One region of the Pantoea sp. X-Soil-OKNW-713 genome, then DNA from elsewhere that is predicted to be linked to it. Evidence: predicted binding sites of a transcription regulator. Region 1 holds the regulator's gene; each other region holds the start of a gene.
The links. Region 1 encodes PurR, which represses purine synthesis genes. Its sites were predicted from a motif close to CANGCAAACGTTTGCNTG; they were not measured.

Region 2: a site for PurR is predicted at 2,006-2,023, ahead of rbsD (D-ribose pyranase). Genes of this name have one in related genera too.
Region 3: a site for PurR is predicted at 2,869-2,886, ahead of purE (5-(carboxyamino)imidazole ribonucleotide mutase). Genes of this name have one in related genera too.
Region 4: a site for PurR is predicted at 3,758-3,775, ahead of glyA (serine hydroxymethyltransferase). Genes of this name have one in related genera too.

Annotation. Positions count from the first base shown of each region.
Region 1 is NZ_AP035995.1:1,868,095-1,874,044, reverse strand. Features, by position in the region: gene gloA (lactoylglutathione lyase) at 1-350, shown strand, start outside; gene rnt (ribonuclease T) at 462-1,130, shown strand; gene AC6I8R_RS08670 (Grx4 family monothiol glutaredoxin) at 1,166-1,498, opposite strand; gene AC6I8R_RS08665 (C40 family peptidase) at 1,862-2,647, shown strand; gene cydH (cytochrome bd-I oxidase subunit CydH) at 2,711-2,800, opposite strand; gene purR (HTH-type transcriptional repressor PurR) at 3,086-4,111, shown strand; gene punR (DNA-binding transcriptional activator PunR) at 4,108-5,019, opposite strand; gene punC (purine nucleoside transporter PunC) at 5,128-5,950, shown strand, end outside.
Region 2 is NZ_AP035995.1:4,368,546-4,374,495, reverse strand. Features, by position in the region: gene qseB (quorum sensing response regulator transcription factor QseB) at 1-402, opposite strand, end outside; gene AC6I8R_RS20465 (YgiW/YdeI family stress tolerance OB fold protein) at 584-979, shown strand; gene AC6I8R_RS20460 (carbohydrate-binding protein) at 1,010-1,765, opposite strand; gene rbsD (D-ribose pyranase) at 2,037-2,456, shown strand; gene rbsA (ribose ABC transporter ATP-binding protein RbsA) at 2,464-3,972, shown strand; gene rbsC (ribose ABC transporter permease) at 3,969-4,940, shown strand; gene rbsB (ribose ABC transporter substrate-binding protein RbsB) at 4,967-5,842, shown strand; gene rbsK (ribokinase) at 5,908-5,950, shown strand, end outside.
Region 3 is NZ_AP035995.1:1,164,629-1,170,578, reverse strand. Features, by position in the region: gene cysS (cysteine--tRNA ligase) at 23-1,408, opposite strand; gene ppiB (peptidylprolyl isomerase B) at 1,629-2,123, shown strand; gene lpxH (UDP-2,3-diacylglucosamine diphosphatase) at 2,123-2,839, shown strand; gene purE (5-(carboxyamino)imidazole ribonucleotide mutase) at 2,971-3,480, shown strand; gene purK (5-(carboxyamino)imidazole ribonucleotide synthase) at 3,477-4,541, shown strand; gene ybbP (putative ABC transporter permease subunit YbbP) at 4,673-5,950, opposite strand, start outside.
Region 4 is NZ_AP035995.1:3,308,806-3,314,755, reverse strand. Features, by position in the region: gene qseG (two-component system QseEF-associated lipoprotein QseG) at 1-557, shown strand, start outside; gene glrR (two-component system response regulator GlrR) at 557-1,888, shown strand; gene glnB (nitrogen regulatory protein P-II) at 1,967-2,305, shown strand; gene hmpA (NO-inducible flavohemoprotein) at 2,367-3,551, opposite strand; gene glyA (serine hydroxymethyltransferase) at 3,890-5,143, shown strand; gene AC6I8R_RS15490 (ABC transporter ATP-binding protein) at 5,756-5,950, opposite strand, start outside.

The DNA.
Region 1 (5,950 bases):
ATACCCAGGTGCTGGGTATGCGTCTGCTGCGCAAGAGCGAGAACACGGAATACAAATACACGCTGGCGTTTGTCGGTTACACCGAAGAGAGCGAAGGTGCGGTGATTGAACTGACCTACAACTGGGGCGTAGATAGCTATGACCTTGGTAACGCCTACGGTCATATTGCGCTGGGTGTTGATGATGTTGCTGCCACCTGTGACCAAATCCGTCATGCCGGTGGCAAAGTGACGCGTGAAGCCGGTCCGGTTAAAGGCGGCACCACGGTTATTGCGTTTGTTGAAGATCCCGATGGTTATAAAATCGAGCTGATCGAAAACAAACATGCCGGACACGGCATCGGCAACTAACCTGTTGCCGGGTCAGCCTGTACTTTTACCGGCTGACCCACCTCTCCTGCTGCACCCTCCCGCGATTTTTGCCATAATGCGCGCTGCCCCATTTATTGCTATGAGATCCTGATGTCTGAATCGAACGCCTTAAACGCTCTCCATCAACGCTTTCGCGGCTTTTATCCCGTGGTGATCGACGTCGAAACTGCCGGTTTTAATGCCAAAACCGATGCCCTGTTAGAAATTGCCGCCACCACTCTGAAGATGGATGATGACGGCTGGCTGCATTGTGATGAGACGCTTCATTTCAACGTTGAACCTTTTGAAGGCGCGATTCTTAACCCGGAAGCACTGGCATTTACCGGGATTGATCCCAGCAACCCGTTGCGTGGTGCAGTGAGCGAGTATGATGCGCTGCATGCCATTTTTAAGATGGTGCGCAAAGGGATGAAAGACAGTCATTGTAATCGTGCGATTATCGTGGCGCACAATGCCACCTTTGATCACAACTTCCTGATGGCTGCTGCGGAACGCGTGAGTCTGAAGCGTAATCCATTCCATCCGTTTGCCACTTTCGACACCGCGGCATTAAGTGGATTGGTATTGGGTCAGACGGTGCTGGCAAAAGCCTGTAAAGCGGCAGGGATGGATTTTGATAGCACCCAGGCGCATTCCGCCCTGTACGATACCGAACAAACCGCCATCCTGTTTTGCGAGTTGGTGAACCGTTGGAAACGTCTGGGGGGCTGGCCACTGGCGTTCAGTGATGAACTGTCGGAAGAAGACTCCGCCGAGTGACCAAAAGAAAGGCCGACGACTGTCGGCCTTAACGCTTATTCTGCTTCTTTATACTTCTCAGCAGTTTCTTTAATCAGCGGCTGAAGTTCACCACGCTGGAACATCTCGACGATGATGTCGCAACCACCGACCAGCTCGCCATCAACCCACAACTGTGGGAAAGTCGGCCAGTTGGCATATTTTGGCAACTCGGCACGAATATCCGGGTTTTGCAGGATATCAACATACGCGAAGCGCTCACCACAGGCAGACAGAGCCTGTACCGCTTGTGCAGAGAAACCGCAGCTTGGCAGTTTCGGCGAACCTTTCATGTACAGCAGGATCGGGTTTTCTGCGATCTGGCGCTGGATTTTCTCAACAGTACTCATTTTTGCCTTCCTTAATTCCTCACTTCGTGTTTGTTTATTGTAGCGATTTCACCCCCGCACTAAAACGGGATTTTGCGGTTCAGGCACATCAATCGCCATGTTTGTTAAGTTCCGGTGCCATAAATAACATTTTCATATCATGAATAAGCATGAACCGATTAATAATTAGCAATATATCTGCTGGGTTAACCAGCTGAAATCGCTCATTTTTGCCCCATATCAACTCTGCTAACACATTAATAGAAAAATGCCTTACCTTTTAGAAAAAAACTGGATTAGAATCATCTCGGTGCTGATCGTTGATCAGATTTTTCTAACATAGCTGCGGGCTGTTTCTTCAGACTGCTTAACCTGTACCGGACTATGCGTTTACTCATTACGCTTTTTATGCTGGCTTTCGCCCAACTGTTTTTTAATGTGGCTTCTGCGTCACCGCATGCGCCCATCAATGCCAGTTTGCATAACGCTGAGAAAAAAAGTGCGCGCGAAGATGAGCGTCGCAAGCGACGTCCGGTAAAAACCAGCACCAAAAAATCCCGTCTTGCTACCAGTGTTCAGAAGCTAAAGCTGAAAAAACAGCCGAAAATGGAAACGGCGCTGCATAAAACCCGCAGCAAGAAAGCCCTGCTGAAATCACCGTCAAAAAAATATGGTCACCAACGTCTGGCGAAGAGAAGCGCGAAGCAGGACGATGACCGCGATTTGACCACCATCAAGATGAGCAATTCTCACCGTCAGCGCTATCAGAAAGCACGCGAAACCGCGATGAACAAGCTGATGGGGCAGATTGGTAAACCATACCAATGGGGTGGCACTTCACCGCATACCGGTTTCGATTGCAGCGGTCTGGTGTGGTACGCCTATAAAGACCTGGTTAAATATAAATTCCCGCGCACCGCCAACGAAATGTATCACCTGCGGGATGCGGCACCGATTAAGCGCGATATGCTGGAGAAAGGGGATTTGGTGTTCTTCCGCATCAATAATCGCGGCACTGCCGATCATGTGGGTGTTTATCTTGGCAATGGCAAATTTATCCAGTCGCCTCGTACCGGTAAAGATATTCAAATCAGTGCATTGGGTGAGGATTACTGGCTGAAACACTACGTCGGGGCACGCCGTATGATGACCCCCAAAACCATCCGCTAAAAAAACGCCCGATACCCGATAAAACAACAAGCCGGACCCTGATTTTCAGGTCCGGCTTTTTTATTAATGAAGGATCGCGGTGAAGCTGAACACGATAATCATTAGTAGCGCGCCCACAGTGGTAAACAGCGCCAGTTTCAGGTCTGTACTCATCACAACTCCTTAGTCACAATAAATGAAGGGTTATCGTAATTTTCTCACAGCCTCCGGCAAAAATCTCGTCTTATCCGCGCCAGCTTGCTAGAATCGCCGCCTTTCGTTGCGCAACAGATTTTGCGCACGCTGTGTTTGCGGCAAGTTAAAGTGTTATTGACCAGGTGTTAATGTCTTTTTCTTCGCCATTCGCCCCGAAAATCGGGGCGCAAAACCATTAGCAGACGCAAACGTTTAACAATATACTTATCAGTTAGTTGCGATAAGCCCGGGAGTACCATTTTCATGGCAACAATTAAAGATGTGGCGAAACGCGCCGGTGTCTCCACCACCACGGTTTCGCATGTCATCAACAAGACGCGTTTTGTCGCGGAAGAGACGCGTAACGCCGTATGGGAAGCGATCAAAGAGCTGCATTACTCGCCCAGCGCCGTGGCGCGCAGCCTGAAAGTCAACCACACCAAAACGCTGGGGTTGCTGGCCACCTCCAGTGAAGCCCCCTATTTCGCCGAGATTATCGAGGCGGTGGAAAACCACTGTTTCGATCGCGGCTACACGCTGATCCTGGGCAATGCGCATAACGACCTGCAAAAACAGCGCGCATATCTGTCGATGATGGCGCAGAAGCGTGTCGATGGCCTGTTGGTGATGTGTTCTGAATACCCCGACGACCTGCTGACCATGCTGGAAGAGAACCGTAATATCCCGATGGTGGTGATGGACTGGGGCGCATCGCGTGGCGATTTTACCGATACGGTGCAGGACAATGCGTTTCAGGGCGGCTATCTCGCCGGGCGTTACCTGATTGAACGCGGTCATCGCGACATTGGTGCCATCCCCGGACAAATGGAGCGCAACACCGGCGGTGGCCGCCATGCCGGTTTCATGCAGGCGCTGAATGAGGCAGGCATCACCGTGCGGCCCGAGTGGATTGTGCAGGGCGATTTTGAACCGGAATCCGGTTATCAGGCGATGCAGCAGATCCTCAATCAGAAGCAACGCCCGACTGCCGTGTTCTGCGGTGGCGATATCATGGCGATGGGCGCGATCTGTGCTGCGGATGAAATGGGCCTGCGGGTCCCGCAGGATATCTCCGTGATCGGCTATGACAACGTGCGCAACGCGCGTTATTTCACGCCGGCGCTGACCACTGTTCATCAACCTAAAGCTCAGTTAGGCGAAAAAGCGTTGGAAATGCTGCTGGATCGTATCACCAGCAAACGTGAAGAACCGCAAACCATTGAAGTTCAACCAACGCTGATTGAACGCCGTTCAGTCGCTGACGGCCCGTTCCGCGACTACCGCCGCTAAGTTTCCGTTTCGCTCAACCATTCATGGTTGAGCGTTTCGGCATCGCCGAGATAACTCAGCAACCAACCCAGAGCCGGCGAATTACGTTGTTCCGACCAACTGACACAGCATGGGCTATCCGGGAACGGCGTGGGTAACGGTAACTCGGTTAATGCTCCGCTATCCAGCAATGGCCGGGCTAAATGGCCCGGCACCATCCCTACGCAGAGTCCCGCCAGCAGGCAGTCGACGCCGGTTTCCCATTCCGGCACCACCAGACGGCGTTGATTATCCAACGTCCAGGTCATGCGCCGCGGCAACGCCCGCGAAGTGTCTTCCAGCACCAGAGAAGGCCAGGCCCGCAACGTCTCGTCATCCAACAAGGTACTTTTTGCCAACGGATGATCGGGGCTGACTACACAGCGCCAGTTTAACGCGCCCATATCCTGAAAGGCGAAACGCCCACCGACCGGAATCGCCTGAGTGGCCCCAATCGCTACGTCGACCCGCCCATCGGCCAGTGCATCCCAGACACCATTAAACACTTCATAACTGATAATCAACTCCATGTCGGGAAAGTGGCGGTAGAAATCCTTCACCAGTTGTCGGGTGCGATGAGGTTTAACGATGCAATCCACCGCGATACTCAGCTGACCACGCCAGCCATTTGCCAACTGCTGGCACTGCCGCCGCGTCGCCAGCATTTTTTTGATAACACTTCGCCCTTCCCGGACAAAATGCTCCCCGGCCGCCGTCAGCACCACTTCCCGATGCTGACGTTCGAACAACGGCACCGCCAACCAGGTTTCGAGCTGCCGTACCGTGTAGCTGATGGCAGAAGGCACCCGATGTAACTCTTGTGCTGCCGCACTAAAACTACCGCTGCGGGCCACCGCATCTACCACTTCAAGCGCATATTCAGACCACATATTTTTGCCTGCAAATTTTTTGATAGCACCGCGCAAATATTAGCGTTTCACAAAACCTGGCGCACGCTTTTACACTCCTCCGCGTTTACCTGTCTAAAGAGAATTACCATGTTGTCATCAAAAGGATTTCTGCCTTATCTTGCTTTACTCAGCATGCTGGGCTTTCTTGCTACGGATATGTACCTGCCGGCATTCGGTGCCATGCAGCAGGATTTTGCTACCGCCCCCGGTACCATCAGCGCCAGTCTGAGTCTGTTCCTTGGTGGTTTTGCCTGTGCGCAGGTCTTCTGGGGACCGCTGTCGGATCGCTTCGGACGTAAACCGGTTCTGCTGGCGGGATTAGCGATTTTTGCCCTGGGTTGTCTGGGCATGTTGTGGGTGACCGACGTCCGTTTGATGCTGGCGCTGCGCTTTGTGCAGGCGCTGGGTGTTTGCGCTGCCGCCGTTAGCTGGCAGGCGCTGGTGGTGGATCGTTATCCGCAAAACCAGGCCAACAAAGTTTTTGCAACCATTATGCCGCTGGTCGCCTTGTCTCCGGCGCTCGCCCCGTTACTCGGTGCCTGGCTGATGGGCCATTTTCACTGGCGTAGTATCTTTCTGCTGCTGACACTGATAACCCTGGTGTTGCTTATCGGCACCCTGCGTCTGGCGAATCCCGTACGATCCGACACCACGCGAGCGCCGCAGCCTGGCTGGCTGACGCTGCTGGCATCGCGTACTTATAGCGGCAACGTATTGATCTACTCTGCCTGTTCCGCCAGCTTTTTTGCCTGGTTGACCGGCTCACCCTTTATCCTCGCCGATGCCGGTTTATCACCGGCAGATATTGGCCTGAGTTATGTGCCGCAAACTATCGCCTTCCTGATCGGTGGATTTGGCTGCCGCGCGCTGCTGAATCGTTTTCAGGGGAAACAACTACTGCCGTGGTTAC
Region 2 (5,950 bases), 2.5 Mb from region 1:
CATTACCACCTTGCCATGACGCAGCTCCGGCTGTAGCTGACCATGACGCCGACGAATCAGTGCCTCCAGGCGTGCAGCTACTTCGGTCAGGGCAAAAGGTTTGCCAAGATAGTCATCCGCGCCCAGTTGCAAACCCTGAACCCGCTGATCGAGCGCATCGCGTGCCGTGAGGATCAATACCGGTACATCCTGACCTTGCTGACGCCATTGGCGCAGAATATCGAGTCCATCTCGTTCCGGCAGTGACAAATCCAGAATCACTGCATCCCAGGGGGCGGAGTTCAACGCCTGAAATCCAGCTTCACCTGAAACCAGCCAGTCCACGCTGAAACCGAGTTTGGTCAGGCCGACTTTGAGGCCGTCGCCAATCAAGGTGTCGTCTTCAATCAATAAAATCCGCATATATGCTCCTCCCTTTAGCCTGGAGTTATACGAAGCAGTAGCGTTCATGTACAGGAGAAATCACGACATTTGACCTGATTTTCACGAATTTTAATAAATTGATCGGCCTTAAGATCCTGTTAAGAACCTTATGTTGAAATAGCTCCCGTATTCCGCACATTCATGGAGAAGAGGTGAAAATATGAAAAAGCATGCAGCACTTTTCGCAATCATTGCACTGGCTTCCATGCCGGTGCTGGCGGCACAGCAGGGTGGATTTGTTGACCCGAATGCGCCGGCGGTACAAAGTCACTCCGGTGGTTTTCAGGCCGGTAACACCAGTGTCGTGACGGTTAAGCAGGCTGAGGAGATGAAGGACGATAGCTGGATCACCGTGCGTGGTTATCTGGATAAGCAAATCGGCAAAGAGGATTATCTGTTCCGCGATGATACCGGCACCATGAAGGTCGAAATCGATCACAAACGCTGGGACGGGCAAACCATTTCGCCAAAAGATCGCGTTGAGTTAACCGGTGAGTTGGATAAGGATTTCAACGCCATTGAACTGGACGTGAAACAGGTCAGAAAACTCCCCTGATAATCTGGCGGGGCTGCTCCGGCAGCCCGCTTATAATTCCAGCCAGACGGAATGTTCTCCTGGCGTATTCCCCTGCGTCCAGTACGCCGCTTTCCAGGCTTTTCCCTGCCAGCTGACTTTATCTTTGCGGGAATAAGACATTGATTTGTTCCATTCCCGCAACTGCTCTGGATCTGCAAACTTCCAGCCTGCGCCATTAGCGGGGGTAGATTGTGTCCATTTTGTCGCGATGTACTTAATCCCGGCGAAGGTGACCTTATCTCCCGCCATATAAGTGTTTTCTTCACCCCAGTCGGGAAATTCAGTGGGTTTAGCCGGATTTTCCTCAACGGATGAATACAACGGGGAAATGGCGGTCATGGTGACTTGCCGGGTATCGGTGTTGCCATCTTTGTCCGTTACGCTGACTTCATAAACTGCAATGCCGATATGGTTTGCCGGGACCAGCGCTGTTGCTTTCGCCTGATTAACCTCGGTTCTCCATCCTCCCCCCGGTTTTTCCTGCAACCAGAAGACACCCTTTCCTTCTGCTACTCGCCAACGGAAAGAGACCGCATTCTGACTTGCGGAAGCATCCAGTTCATACAGGACGGATTCTTCCGCTGAACTTGTAACACTAACATCGGCAGAAGTGATGGCGACAGGGCCTGTCGTGGCGGAATTGGGTGTTATGTCCCCCTCATTGGCATAAGCGGCGGCCACCAGTGAAACGGTAATCAAGCTGGTGAGCGCTTTTAATTTAAAATCCATTAGCTTCGATCCTTCGATTCCTGCGTTGTAATCCATAACAAATACACATTTCGTTACCTCTGAAAAAACTTAACATAAGGATGAGAAGGGAATTTCTTCTGACTGCGTGGGGTATTTCTCTTCTTCATTGTGAAAATTCTTATGCTGTTGTCAGCGGAGGTTGATTTGATCCGCGCCTAACTCAAATATTTTCTGGCACAAGCGAAACGTTTCGATGGCGATCACATTTCCGTGATGCCGCCATTGAGTTGCTATGCATTTTTTATACACTCCGGTCAGCGAAACGTTTCGCTGTGGAGTGGAAGAAATGAAAAAAGGTCGCTTGTTAAACGCTGAAATCTCTCATGTGATTGCCCGTCTGGGACACACGGATACGCTGACGATTGCCGATGCGGGTTTACCCATTCCTGTGGGCCCGCAACGTATTGATCTGGCGCTGACGCCGGGTACGCCCGAGTTTTTACAGGTTGTTGAGGTGGTCACTCAGGAGATGCAGGTTGAGAGCGCCCTGATGGCGGAAGAAATCAAGCAGTTCAACCCGCAGCTCCATAGCGCACTGCTCGCCGTGCTCGATGCCTTGCAACGACACCAGGGAAATACCATCGCTATTCGTTACACCAGTCATGAACAGTTCAAACAACAGACTCAGCGCAGTCAGGCGGTCATTCGCAGCGGAGAGTGTTCTCCGTATGCGAATGTCATCCTGAGCGCGGGCGTTACCTTCTGAGGCCGCTATGCAACCGTTATTGCAACTCAAAGGGATTGAAAAGTCATTTCCCGGTGTGAAAGCGCTGAAAGGGGCTTCACTGGCCGTCTGGCCTGGTCGGGTGATGGCGCTGGTGGGAGAAAATGGTGCCGGTAAATCCACCATGATGAAAGTGCTGACCGGTATTTACAGCATGGATGCCGGATCGCTGCATTGGCTGGGTAAAGAAACCACGTTCTCCGGGCCAAAAGCGTCTCAGGAAGCGGGCATTGGCATCATTCATCAGGAACTTAACCTGATCCCGCAATTGACGGTGGCGGAGAACATCTTCCTTGGCCGCGAATTTGTGAACCGTTTTGGCCGCATCGAGTGGAAAAAGATGTATGCCGAGGCGGATGCGCTGTTAGCGCGTCTGAACCTGCGTTTTAACAGCCATAAGCTGGTGGGCGATTTGTCGATTGGCGACCAGCAGATGGTGGAGATCGCCAAGGTTCTCAGCTTTCAGTCGCGCGTCATCATCATGGATGAGCCGACGGATGCGCTGACCGATACCGAAACTCTGTCATTGTTCCGCGTGATCAATGAGTTGAAAGCGCAGGGTTGCGGCATTGTCTACATTTCCCACCGCATGAAAGAGATCTTTGAGATTTGCGATGACGTCACAGTGTTCCGTGACGGTCAGTTTATTGCCGAACGTCCAGTCAGCGAGCTGAGTGAAGAGAGCCTGATTGAGATGATGGTCGGACGCAAGCTGGAAGAACAATACCCGCATCTTGACCAGGCTCCGGGTGCCGTGCGTTTGCAGGTGGAAAACCTGAGCGGACCGGGAGTGCATGACGTTAGCTTTAACCTGCGTAAAGGCGAAATTCTGGGCGTTTCCGGCCTGATGGGCGCGGGGCGTACCGAACTGATGAAGCTGTTATATGGCGCACTGCCACGTAGCGGCGGAAAAGTCACGCTGGATGGTCGTGATGTGGTGACGCATGCGCCACAGGATGGTCTGGCAAATGGCATCGTCTATATCTCCGAAGACCGCAAACGCGACGGTCTGGTGCTGGGCATGTCGGTAAAAGAAAACATGTCCCTGACCGCGCTGCGCTACTTCAGTCGGGGTAATGGCAGCCTGAAACACGCGGAAGAACAGTTGGCGGTGGGCGATTTTATCCGCTTGTTCAATGTGAAAACCCCGTCGATGGAGCAGCCGATCGGCCTGCTTTCTGGCGGTAATCAGCAAAAAGTGGCGATTGCCCGTGGGCTGATGACGCGACCGAATGTCTTGATCCTTGATGAACCGACGCGCGGTGTGGACGTTGGGGCAAAAAAAGAGATTTATCAGTTAATTAACCAGTTTAAAGCCGATGGGCTGAGCATCATCCTGGTGTCGTCCGAAATGCCGGAAGTTCTGGGCATGAGCGATCGCATTCTGGTGATGCATGAAGGCCATCTGAGTGGCGAATTTACCCGTGAGCAGGCTACCCAGGAATCCCTGATGGCAGCGGCAGTCGGTAAGCAACACAGCGAGGAGTTAGTTGTATGAGTACCCAAACCTTACCCGCCAGCCGTCGCTGGTTCAGCAAAGCCTGGTTGCTGGAGCAAAAATCGCTGATTGCGCTGATTGTGCTGATCGCCGTGGTCGCCAGCCTCAGCCCGAATTTCTTCACCGTCGCCAACTTGTTCAACATCCTGCAACAGACCTCGGTCAACGCCATTATGGCGGTGGGAATGACGTTGGTGATCCTGACCTCTGGTATCGATCTGTCCGTTGGCTCGCTGCTGGCGTTGACCGGCGCGGTGGCCGCCTCGATTGTGGGGCACGAAGTTAATGCGCTGGTGGCGGTAGCGGCTGCGCTGGCATTGGGTGCCTTGATTGGCGGCATCACTGGCACCATTGTGGCACGCGGCAAAGTGCAGGCGTTTATCGCCACCCTGGTGATGATGCTGCTGCTGCGTGGCGTCACTATGGTTTACACCGACGGCAGCCCAATTAATACCGGCTTTAGCGACAACGCCGACCTGTTTGGCTGGTTCGGTATTGGTCGCCCTCTGGGCATCCCGACCCCGGTATGGTTGATGGCGGTGGTGTTCGCGCTGGCCTGGTACATGCTGCATCACACACGTCTGGGGCGTTATATCTACGCGCTGGGTGGCAATGAAGCGGCCACGCGTTTGTCAGGTATCAACGTTAACCGCGTCAAAATTATCGTCTATTCACTGTGCGGCATGTTGGCGGCGCTGGCGGGCACCATTGAGGTAGCGCGTCTTTCATCAGCGCAGCCGACAGCGGGCACGGGTTATGAACTGGATGCGATCGCCGCTGTGGTGTTGGGCGGTACCAGCCTGGCGGGTGGTAAAGGTCGCATCATGGGGACGTTGATCGGGGCATTGATTCTCGGCTTCCTGAACAACGGCCTCAATCTGTTAGGTGTCTCCTCTTACTATCAAATGATTGTAAAAGCAGTGGTAATTCTGCTGGCAGTGCTGGTGGATAACAAAAGCAGTAAATAACTCTGACCTTCACACAGGATGAATTCATGAAAAAGTTAACCGCATTGGCCGTCATTCTTGGCGCCACTCTGAGTGCCAGCGCGATGGCGAAGGATACTATCGCTCTGGTGGTTTCTACCCTGAACAACCCGTTCTTTGTGGCGCTGAAAGATGGCGCACAGAAAGAAGCCGACAAGCTGGGTTATAACCTGGTGGTGCTGGACTCGCAGAACAACCCGGCGAAAGAGCTGGCGAACGTGCAGGACCTCACCGTGCGTGGCACCAAGCTGATGCTGATTAACCCAACCGACTCTGATGCCGTAGGCAACGCCGTGAAGATGGCGAACCAGGCGAATATTCCGGTGATCACCCTCGACCGCGTAGCGTCACAGGGCAAGGTGGTAAGTCATGTGGCATCTGACAACCGCTTTGGCGGCAAAATGGCGGGTGACTTCATTGCGAAGAAACTGGGTGATGGAGCGAAAATCATCGAGTTGCAGGGTATTGCCGGTACGTCAGCGGCGCGTGAGCGCGGTGATGGCTTCAAACAGGCTGCCGATGCACATAAATTCAATATCCTCGCCAGCCAGCCAGCGGATTTTGACCGTACCAAAGGTCTGAACGTGATGCAGAACCTGTTGCAGGCGCATCCTGATGTGCAGGCCGTATTCGCACAGAACGACGAAATGGCGCTGGGTGCACTGCGCGCACTGCAAACCGCCGGTAAAACCGATGTGGTGGTGGTGGGCTTTGACGGCACCGCTGACGGTGTAAAAGCGGTAGAAGCCGGTAAACTGACTGCGACCGTTGCGCAGATGCCTGACAAGATTGGTATCATCGGCGTAGAGACTGCGGATAAAGTATTGAAAGGTGAAAAAGTGCAGGCGATCAACCCGGTCGATCTGAAACTGGTTACCAAATAACACGCGAAGAAAAGCAGGGCAACGCGCCACCATTGAGGTGGCGCAACTTTGATGGATCACTCCCTATGAGCAAAAGCGCAAAACTGGCCGTACTTGGCAGCATCAATG
Region 3 (5,950 bases), 700 kb from region 1:
TCAAAGTTCGCCCTTTTTTTCGTTACTTACGACGCCAGGTGGTGCCCTGCGGGCCATCTTCCAGCACGATGCCCAGCGCATTCAATTTATCGCGCGCCACATCAGCTTGCGCCCAGTCTTTCGCTTTACGCGCATCGTTACGCATCTTAATCAACGCTTCGATTTCAGCCACTTCATCGTCGTTGGCTTGCGCACCGCTTTGCAGGAACTGCTCCGGGTCCTGTTGCAGAATACCCAGCACATCCGCCAGCTGACGCAGTTTTGCCGCCAGCGCATCCGCCGCGGTTTTGTCTTCCGCTTTCAGGCGGTTCACTTCGCGCGCCATATCGAACAGCACCGAGTAGGCTTCCGGCGTGTTGAAGTCATCTTCCATCGCGCTGCGAAAACGCGCTTCGAACTCTTCGCCACCGGCAGCCACTGCGCTGACATCGGTATGACGCAATGCGGTGTAGAGACGCTCCAGCGCCGCGCGTGCCTGGTTAAGGTTATCTTCGCCATAGTTGAGCTGGCTGCGATAGTGGCCGGACATCAGGAAGTAACGCACGGTTTCGGCGTCGTAATGTTGCAGCACATCGCGCACGGTAAAGAAGTTGCCGAGGGATTTTGACATCTTCTCGCGATCAACCATCACCATGCCGGAGTGCATCCAGTAGTTAACATACGGGCCATCGTGCGCACAGGTGGATTGCGCCACCTCGTTTTCGTGATGCGGGAACATCAGGTCCGAACCGCCACCGTGGATATCAAAATGGGTGCCGAGTTGTTTGCAGTTCATCGCCGAACATTCGATATGCCAACCCGGACGCCCGTTGCCCCACGGTGAGTTCCACGCGGGTTCGTCGGCTTTGGACATCTTCCACAACACGAAATCCATCGGGTTGCGCTTCACTTCGGCTACTTCAACGCGCGCACCAGCCTGGAGTTGTTCCAGATCCTGACGCGACAGCACGCCGTAATCTTTATCGCTCAGTACATCAAACATCACATCGCCATTGTCGGCTACGTAGGCATGCCCACGTTCGATCAGGCGACCAACCAGCTCGATGATCTCGTCGATATGACGCGTCGCACGCGGCTCCAGATCGGGCGGCAGGATGCCCAGCGCAGCAAAATCTTTATGCATTTCACCGATCATACGATTGGTCAGGGTTTCGATGCTTTCGCCATTCTCGTTGGCACGTTTGATGATTTTGTCGTCAATATCGGTGATGTTACGCACATACTTCAGCTTATAACCGACATAGCGCAGGTAACGCGCTACCACGTCAAACGCCACAAAAGTACGTCCGTGGCCAATATGACAGAGGTCGTACACCGTGATGCCGCACACGTACATGCCGATTTCGCCAGCATGAATGGGTTTGAATTCCTCTTTCTGTCGCGTCAGGGTGTTATAAATCTTTAGCATTGAACGGTTCCGTATTTAACGTGTGCGGGAAAGGCCTTTCCAGGCTAGCTGCGTATTGTGCCGTATTTTTTACTTCAGCGCGACGCCAGCATAGCAACTGTCGCTGCCTTGCTGACGCGTCATCACAATTTGTGATATAAGATGCGTCTACAAAAATGCCCGCTGCTCTGAGGCAGGCGCGGCAATCGACACCGACGACAACCTTTACAGGACGAGAATGATGGTCACCTTCCAGACGAACCACGGCGATATCGTGATTAAAACCTTCGATGACAAAGCGCCGGCTACCGTAAAGAACTTCCTGGATTACTGTCGTGAAGGTTTCTACGACAACACCATTTTCCACCGTGTGATCAACGGCTTTATGATTCAGGGCGGCGGCTTTGAGCCGGGCATGAAGCAGAAAGCAACTAAAGAAGATATCCGCAACGAAGCCAACAACGGACTGAAAAACACCCGTGGCACCCTGGCGATGGCGCGTACTCAGGCTCCGCACTCGGCGACGGCTCAGTTCTTCATTAACGTGGCAGACAACGACTTCCTGAACTTCCGCGACGAAAGCCTGCAAGGCTGGGGTTACTGCGTGTTCGCAGAAGTGGTTGAAGGCATGGACGTGGTCGACAAAATCAAAGCGGTAGCCACCGGCCGCAGCGGCATGCACCAGGACGTGCCGAAAGATGACGTAGTCATCCAGAAAGTGACCGTTAGCGAGTAATGTCGCGCACGCTGTTTATCGCAGATCTTCATCTGTGTGAAGAAGAACCGGCAATCACTGCCGGTTTTCTGCATTTTTTGCAGCGGGAAGCGCATCAATGCGATGCGCTTTACATCCTTGGCGATCTGTTCGAAGCCTGGATTGGCGATGACGATCCCAACCCTTTGCATCAGCAAATCGCCGATGCGCTCAAGGCCCTGCCGGTGCCGACATTCTTTATCCACGGTAATCGCGATTTTCTGCTCGGTCAGCGTTTTGCGCGTGCCAGCGGCATGACATTGTTGCCAGAGGAACAGGTGTTAACCCTGTACGGTAAACGTCTGCTGATTATGCATGGCGACACCCTGTGCACCGACGATGAAGGTTATCAACGCTTTCGCGCTAAAGTGCACCAGCGCTGGCTGCAAAAGCTGTTTTTGGCCTTACCGCTCAGCTTGCGGATGCGTATCGCTGCCAAAATGCGCGCCAACAGCAAACAAGCCAATCAACACAAATCCCTGAGCATCATGGATGTGAACCAGCAGGCGGTGATGGATGCCATGACCCGCCAACAGGTGCGGCTACTGATCCACGGCCACACCCATCGCCCGGCGATCCATGATTTTGTTTTACAGGGTGAAAATGCCCAACGCGTAGTGTTGGGTGCCTGGCATCAGCAGGGATCGATGATTCAGGTCGACGCCGATGGCGTCAGGCTTAGCGAATTTCCGTTCTGATTAACGGGCAATCTTGCCCGTTTTCCGGCCACGCAACCGTTTTCCTTGCTGCCATCTCATGCTATTCTCTGTGCCCTTCTTCACCTGCCCGCCCGGCCAGGTTCGTTTGTATATTCACAGGAGTTGACCGCATGTCATCCAACGCCGCCCCGGCTCGTATCGCCATCGTCATGGGTTCCAAAAGTGACTGGGCTACCATGCAGTTCGCCGAGGAAATTCTTAACAGCCTGGATGTCCCCTTCCATGTGGAAGTGGTTTCTGCTCACCGTACGCCGGACAAACTGTTCAGCTTCGCCGAAAACGCCGCGCAAAATGGTTTCCAGGTGATTATCGCCGGTGCTGGCGGTGCAGCCCATCTGCCGGGCATGCTGGCCGCCAAAACCCTGGTGCCGGTGCTGGGTGTCCCGGTACAAAGCGCCGCCTTAAGCGGTGTCGACAGCCTCTACTCGATTGTGCAGATGCCGCGTGGTATTCCGGTAGGTACACTGGCAATCGGTAAAGCCGGTGCCGCCAATGCTGCCCTGCTGGCCGCGCAGATTCTGGCAATTCACGACAGCGCGCTGGCAACTCGCCTCGCCAACTGGCGTCAGACCCAGACCGACGAAGTGCTGAACAACCCGGATCCGCGGGGGGATGCATGAAGCCGGTTTGCGTACTGGGAAATGGTCAGTTAGGCCGTATGCTGCGTCAGGCGGGTGAACCGCTGGGCATTGCCGTTTATCCGGTCGGGCTGGATGCAGAACCTTCTGCGCTGCCGATCGCACAAAGCGTGATCACGGCGGAAATTGAACGCTGGCCTGAAACCGCGCTGACGCGTGAGCTGGCAAGCCATCCGGCCTTTGTGAACCGCGATATTTTCCCGCGTCTGGCCGATCGCCTGACGCAAAAACAGTTGCTCGATCAACTGAACCTCGCCACTGCACCGTGGCAACTGCTGGCGGATAAAAGCGAATGGCCGCAGGTGTTCAGCTCGCTTGGCGAACTGGCTATCGTCAAACGCCGCACCGGTGGCTACGACGGACGCGGCCAGTGGCGTCTGCGCGCCAATGAAACCGACACCCTGCCGGATGAATGCTACGGTGAATGCATCGTTGAACAGGGCATCAACTTCAGCGGTGAAGTGTCGCTGGTTGGCGCGCGTGGTCAGGATGGCAGCACCGTTTTCTATCCGCTGACCCATAACCTGCATCAGGAAGGGATCCTGCGCACCAGCGTCGCGTTCCCACAAGCCGATGCGGCGCAGCAGCAACAGGCCGAAGCGATGCTCAGCGCGATCATGCATGAGCTGAATTACGTCGGTGTGATGGCGATGGAGTGCTTCGTTACGCCGCAGGGCTTGCTGATCAACGAACTGGCACCGCGTGTCCACAACAGCGGACACTGGACGCAGAATGGTGCTTCCATCAGCCAGTTCGAGCTGCATCTGCGCGCAGTGCTGGGTTTACCGCTGCCGCAGCCGGTGGTGTATGCACCTTCGGTAATGGTCAACCTGATTGGTACGGATGTGAATCTGGCGTGGCTGCATCAGCCGTTGGTACATCTGCATTGGTACGAGAAAGAAGTGCGTCCGGGACGTAAAGTCGGCCACCTCAATCTGACCGACAGCGACCAGGGTCGTCTGGCCGCGGCATTAAAGGCGCTGGTGCCGTTGCTGCCGGCGGAGTATGCCAGCGGTATCGCCTGGGCCGTAGAGAAGCTGTAATTAAAAGGTCGCCAGCAATGGCGACTCCCCCTCCCGTAGCGGCGCGATTTATTGCGCAGTTTTTCCCGCAGCGCGCCCTGAATTGCGCGATAAATCGCGCCGCTACGCCAGGTTGCATTTCGACCAGGCGATCACGCCGCTTCAAACCGCCTGAACAACGCCTTCCCTTTCAGCAAACGCACCCCCAGCCAGCCGCCGCACAACGACAGCAAAATCGCCCCGGTGATCGGCAGCGCCAGCCACAGGCTCCAGTCCGGTTCCCAGGGAAAATCGAAGATTTTGCGCTGCAAACCCCATAACGCCGCCTCCGCGCCCAGTGCTGCCGCAACCCCGGATACCACGCCGAGCAAGGCAAACTCACACCACAGGGTGCCGCGCAGCAGTCGTTTGCTGGCACCCAGCGTGCGATAAACCACCAGCTCCTGACGTCGTTGACGCATCCCGACCTGAATCTGCGCCAGCAGCAGCAGCACGCCACAGATCGTCACCAACACCACCATAATCTCCAGCGCCTGACTCACCTGCGCCAGCACCTGGCCGATTTGGCGCATCATGCTGCCGATATCCAGCAAACTCAGAGTGGGGAATGCCCGGTTGAGCTGCGCCAGCAAGGCAGGGTTATTCGCCATACGGAAACTGGTGAGCCAGGTTTGCGGCTGGTCATCCAGCGCCCCCGGCGGAAAGATAAAGAAGAAGTTGGGGCGCAAACTCTCCCAATCCACTTTACGCAGGCTGGTAATTTTGGCGCTGAACTGCTGGGTATCGCCGCTGAAAGTTAAGGTGTCACCCAGCTTCACCCCCAGACGATCCGCCAGCTCAGTCTCCACCGACACTTCCCCGACACGCGGCGGCCAACTCCCCGCTACCAGCGGATTGTGGTCCGGACGCTCCGCCTGCCATGTCAGATTCAGCTCACGATTCAAGGCGTTATCCATATTCGGATCGGCATCCTTACCGTTGAGCTGCGTCAGTCGGGCGCGGATAATCGGGTAGAAAGTCTCCGCTTTGATCTGATGCGATTGCAAGAAATCACGTACCTGTGGCACCTGTTCATGCGTCATATTCAGCAGAAAATAGTTGGGACTATCCGGTGGCAACTGTTGCTGCCAGCGATCAAGCAGATCGCCGCGCATCACCAGCAGTAACGCCAGCAACATAAAGGAGAGTGAAAACGCCGCCAGTTGGCTGAGGGTCATGGCCGGTTGTCGCAACAGCCGGTTGATGGCCAGTCGCAGCGCCAGGTTACGCACTACCAGACGTCGCAACAGCAGCAAAGTGCCCCAGCCCAGTAACGCCAGCAACAACGCCAGCAACACCACACCCGCCAGCAACGCCCACAACATCTTGCTGCCGCCCATCAACAACGCCAGCAGGCCAATCACCACCAACGCCATCACTGGCAGATAGAC
Region 4 (5,950 bases), 1.4 Mb from region 1:
AGCCGCAGGTACGGCTGCCGGACTATCTGGCAACCGATTGTGGCAACATCTGGCAAATCGATTATCTTGCCGCGATGAATAACCCTTTGTATTGGCAACGGGCGATTGATTGTGCTGAGCGGCTCTCCCCGGCGGAAGCCCGAGCGGAGGCGCGCCGCTGGCCGGTGCAAAGTTGGTCACGCGCCTTTAAGCAGGGCGTATTGCTGGCGAATGGCAACGTGACGCCACAGGAGCGCCGTGATTATGTGGAGACGCTGGATAGCTATAGCACCGCATTTCCTGCTGCCGTTCGTCCACTGATTCAATTGTGGCGCAGCAATCAGGCCGCCCAGCTTGAACTGAGCGAGGCGCGAGGCCGCTATACGCGTCTGCAACAGAGCAGCGACGCTGAACTGGATAGCCTGCGTCAGCAGCAACGCACGCTGCGTAAATCGTTGGATGATACGCAACACAAGCTGGAGCGTCTGACCGATATCGAGCGCCAGTTGTCCTCGCGTAAGGCACCCGACAGCAGCGACAGTGCACACAGCAGCAGCACCAATGAGGAGCAGCCCTAATGAAACAGGCCGCACGATTATTGCTGGTGGATGACGATCCTGGTTTACTCAAGCTGTTGGGAATGCGTTTGAGCAGTGAAGGCTATCAGGTAGCAACTGCGGCCTCCGGCCCGGAGGCGTTACGCCATCTGCAAAAAGAGAAGGTCGATCTGGTAATTAGCGATCTGCGAATGGATGAAATGGATGGCCTGGCGCTGTTTGGCGAAATTCAGAAGCGTCATGCGGGGTTGCCCGTCATCATCCTGACCGCGCATGGATCGATCCCGGAAGCCGTCTCAGCCACCCAGCAGGGGGTATTCAGTTTCCTCACCAAACCGGTGGATCGTGACGCGCTGTATAAAGCCATTGATGAGGCGCTGGCACAACGCGCCCCGGCCAGCGATGACAGTTGGCGGGAAGCGATCGTGACACGTAACCCGTTAATGTTGCGACTGCTGGAACAGGCACATATGGTGGCGCAATCTGATGTCAGCATTTTGATCAACGGCCAGAGCGGTACGGGTAAAGAGGTGCTGGCGCAGGCGATTCATGCCGCCAGCCCGCGTGCCAGCAAACCCTTTATCGCCATCAACTGCGGGGCATTGCCGGAACAATTGCTGGAATCGGAGCTATTCGGCCACGCCAAAGGCGCATTTACCGGGGCGGTGAGCGCGCGTGAAGGGTTATTTCAGGCGGCGGAAGGCGGTACGCTGTTCCTTGATGAAATTGGTGATATGCCGCAGGCATTGCAGGTTAAGCTGCTGCGCGTGTTGCAGGAACGTAAAGTGCGCCCGCTCGGTAGCAACAATGATGTCAGTATCAATGTGCGGATCATTTCCGCCACCCATCGTGATCTGCCCAAAGCGATGGAGAAGAAGAGTTTCCGCGAAGATCTTTACTATCGCCTCAACGTGGTGAATCTGAAGATCCCGGCGTTGCACGAACGCGCCGAGGATATTCCGCTGCTGGCGAATCATCTGCTGCGCCAGGCTGCCGATCGCCATAAACCTTTTGTGCGCAGTTTCTCGGTGGATGCCATGAAACGCCTGGTGGGTGCCAGCTGGCCGGGCAATGTGCGTCAGTTGGTGAACGTGATCGAGCAATGCGTGGCGTTGAGTACCTCGCCGGTGATTGGCGATGCGCTGGTGGAGCAGGCGCTGGCGGGTGAAAATACGGCATTGCCGACCTTTGTCGAAGCGCGTAACCAGTTTGAGCTGAATTATCTGCGCAAGCTGCTACAAATGACCAAAGGAAATGTGACTAATGCGGCGCGTCTGGCTGGACGCAACCGCACTGAATTCTATAAGCTGCTGTCGCGCCATGAACTGGACGCCAGCGATTTTAAAGAGTAGCTTGCTGCGGCTGCGGCAGAAACACTTATACTATCTGTTACCCGTCCGGCCACGGAGGGAGTGAAAAAAGGATCTGTCATGAAAAAGATCGATGCAATTATCAAACCATTCAAACTCGATGATGTACGTGAGGCGTTAGCCGAAGTTGGCATCACCGGGATGACGGTCAGCGAAGTGAAAGGTTTTGGTCGTCAGAAAGGTCACACCGAGCTGTATCGCGGTGCTGAGTATATGGTCGACTTTCTGCCGAAAGTAAAAATCGAAATGGTGGTGGGCGACGATATCGTTGATACCTGCGTTGAAACCATCATGAAAACCGCGCAGACCGGCAAGATCGGCGACGGTAAAATCTTTGTCTTCGATGTTGCGCGTGTGGTGCGTATCCGTACCGGCGAAGAGGACGAAGAGGCGATCTAAGCCCCTCGAATTGCTGAAAAGCCCGCAACGTTTCGCGTTGCGGGCTTTTTTATTACAGGATTTACAACACCTTATGCGGACCAAATACCTCGTAATGAATACGTTCCGCATCGATGCCGGCATCCAGCAACTGGCGAGCGACAAATTGCATAAACGCCAGCGGGCCACACAGCCAGAACTGACGGTCTGCCTCGCCCAGTGCGGCAGAAGCGGAGCCTAAATCCATCAATCCCGCCGCATCGTAACGCCCCGTCTCTTCGGCAGCGGGCTGGCGATACCAGATATGGCTGGCAAAATGCGGCAGGCGGCTGCCCAACGCTTTGACTTCTTCATCAAACGCATGTTGTTTGCCATCTTCCGCCGCATGCAGCCAGTTAACTGCCGCCGGATGCGTCTGTGCAGCCAGCGTGGCGAGCATTGCCAGCATTGGCGTTTGACCGACACCTGCTGAGATCAGCGTGACGGGTGTGGTCGGTGTCACTTGCAGGAAGAAATCTCCCGCCGGTGCCGCGCATTGCACCACATCACCGACTTTTGCCCGATCGTGCAGCCAGCCGGACACCGTGCCCAGATCTTCACGTTTCACCGCAATGCGGTAGCACTGACCATTGGGTTGATGCGTCAAGGAGTACTGGCGGTGTTGCAGATTTCCTGTGTTGTCCGGGCGCAGACTGATCGCCAGATACTGACCAGGTAAGAAATCTGCCACTGCCTCGCCATCGACGGGGGCCAGCTCGAAACTTTTAATCACGCTGCTTTGCTGCTGAATGGCGCGGATGCGGAAATCACGCGCGCCACGCCAGCCGCCGATTTTCGCCTCTGACGTGCGATAAAGGGTTTCTTCGCGCTGGATAAACACCTCAGCCAATACCCCATAGGCTTTACCCCAGGCCTGTAAGACTTCCTCGCCGGGGTTCAGCAGTTCCTGAATGGTCGCCAGCAGATTCTCACCCACGATAGCGTACTGCTCCGGCTGAATATTCAGGCTGACATGCTTCTGGGCGATTTTTTCGACCGCGGGCAACAACACCGCAAGGTTCTCCAGATTGGCGCCGTAAGCGCAGATGGCATTGAACAGCGCTTCACGCTGATTACCGCTGCGCTGGTTGTTCATGTTGAACACGTCTTTGAGTTCCGGGTGCTGCGTCAGCATTCGCTGATAGAAATGGCCGGTGAGCTGGGGGCCTAATTGGGCAATGGCGGGCAGGGTCGATTTAACGGTAGCGATGGTTTGCGCGTCGAGCATGGTGAATCCTCATGGCAATTTAAAAGATGTATTTAAAATGCATCTTATAATCCAGGCGCAGGGGTTGTAAATCCCCCTGATCGTTGCGGGATCTTTCGCCTGCTCTGGAATCCGCCTCTCAAACCTGAAATTTTTTCCGCTTCATGCTGAGGAAATATCGTGATTCACAGGGTTGCAAAAATGCGTAAAAAACCCGTTCCAGCGCCTTGCCAATCGTTTGCGTAAAAAGAAAGGATTGCGGCTACCGTCACCTGCCAAAACGGTTTACACTGTTGGCCTTCGCCCCTTAGCGGGGCTTAAACTGCCGTTAAAAAAGTTAGCTGAGTCAGGAGATGCGGATGTTAAAGCGTGATATGAACATTGCCGATTATGATGCCGAGTTGTGGCAGGCGATGGAGCAAGAGAAAGTGCGTCAGGAAGAGCACATTGAACTGATTGCTTCTGAAAACTACACCAGCCCACGCGTTATGCAGGCGCAAGGTTCACAGCTCACCAATAAATACGCGGAAGGGTATCCGGGCAAACGCTACTACGGCGGATGTGAATACGTTGATATCGTTGAACAGCTGGCGATCGATCGCGCCAAAGCGCTGTTTGGCGCAGATTACGCTAACGTACAGCCGCACTCCGGTTCTCAGGCTAACTTTGCGGTGTACACCGCGTTGCTGCAACCGGGCGATACCATTCTGGGTATGAACCTGGCGCACGGTGGTCACCTGACTCACGGTTCTCCGGTTAACCTGTCCGGTAAACTGTATAACGTGGTGCCGTACGGCATCGATGAAACCGGTAAAATCGACTACAACGAACTGGCTGAACTGGCGAAAACCCATAAGCCGAAAATGATCGTTGGCGGTTTCTCGGCATACTCTGGCGTGGTTGACTGGGCAAAAATGCGTGAAATCGCTGACAGCGTGGACGCCTGGCTGTTCGTGGACATGGCACACGTTGCTGGCCTGATCGCTGCTGACGTCTATCCGAACCCGGTTCCGCATGCACACATCGTAACCTCAACCACCCATAAAACCCTGGCGGGTCCGCGTGGCGGCCTGATCCTGGCGAAAAACGGTGACGAAGAGCTGTACAAAAAACTGAACTCCGCGGTGTTCCCGGGTGGTCAGGGTGGCCCGCTGATGCACGTTATCGCCGGTAAAGCGGTTGCGTTCAAAGAAGCGATGGAGCCTGAGTTCAAAACTTACCAGCAGCAAGTAGCCAAAAACGCCAAAGCGATGGTGGAAGTGCTGCTGGAGCGCGGTTACAACATCGTTTCTGGTGGCACCTACAACCACCTGTTCCTGATTGACCTGGTGAGCAAAAACCTGACCGGTAAAGAAGCGGATGCCGCGCTTGGCCGTGCCAACATCACCGTCAACAAAAACAGCGTGCCGAACGATCCGAAAAGCCCGTTTGTGACCTCTGGTATCCGTATCGGTACCCCGGCGGTAACCCGTCGTGGCTTTAAAGAAGCGGAAGTGCGTGAACTGGCTGGCTGGATTGCTGACGTGCTGGACAACATCAACGACGAAGCCACCATCGAACGTACCAAACAGAAAGTGCTGGATATCTGCGCACGTCTGCCGGTTTATGCCTGATAAGGCCTGAGTTCGAACCGATAGAAAGGATGGCGTTAAGCCATAATGCTGGTTAGTTAAGGCTGCCATTTTTAAGGAATGGCAGCTTTTTTTATGCGTATTCTGCTGTGGACCATAGCCCCTCTGCTGCTGCCGGGCAGTCCTCGCGCCGCTGACGCGGTGCCTTCGGCTTCAACGTCGTGCCGACGGACCGTTCGGGGAAGTCCATCCCTGTCCACCCCGAACTGACTCACGCATCCCTGCGTGAGTCTCCTGGCCCAACGTCAAAGCCTCCGCGCTACGGATAACCCTTTGCATCAGCACAGGGGCTATGGCCATCACAATTGTGCCCTTTCTGGCAACACACACCGACGCTTTGGAGCAGGCTGGGGCCGCTCTGGGGCAGGCAATCCGCAGCGCTGAACAGAGTGAGTCTGCCAGGAGAGCGCGCATGGATGCGCGCGAAAGGCGGGGTGGGACAGGGATGTTCCATCCCCGCCGGTCCGTCAGGCAGACGAATGATGTGAAGGAACCGCGTCAGCGGCGCGAGGACCGCTAGCCCCAGAGTGACACCAGACTGCGTCATCACCGATGGCTTAACCGACCAGCATTATGGTGTTAAGCCATCCTTTCTTATGCCCCGGATTCAACCGGTGCCAGATGGCAGGCCACGCGCTGCCCCTCCGCTTTGGTCGCCAGCACGGGGCGTTCTATGCGACAGCGTTCGGTAACATAAGGACAGCGGGTATGAAAGCGACAGCCCGATGGTGGGGAAAGTGGGCTGGGTAGTTCACCCATCAGGCTAACGTTTTTACCGCGATCGCGGGG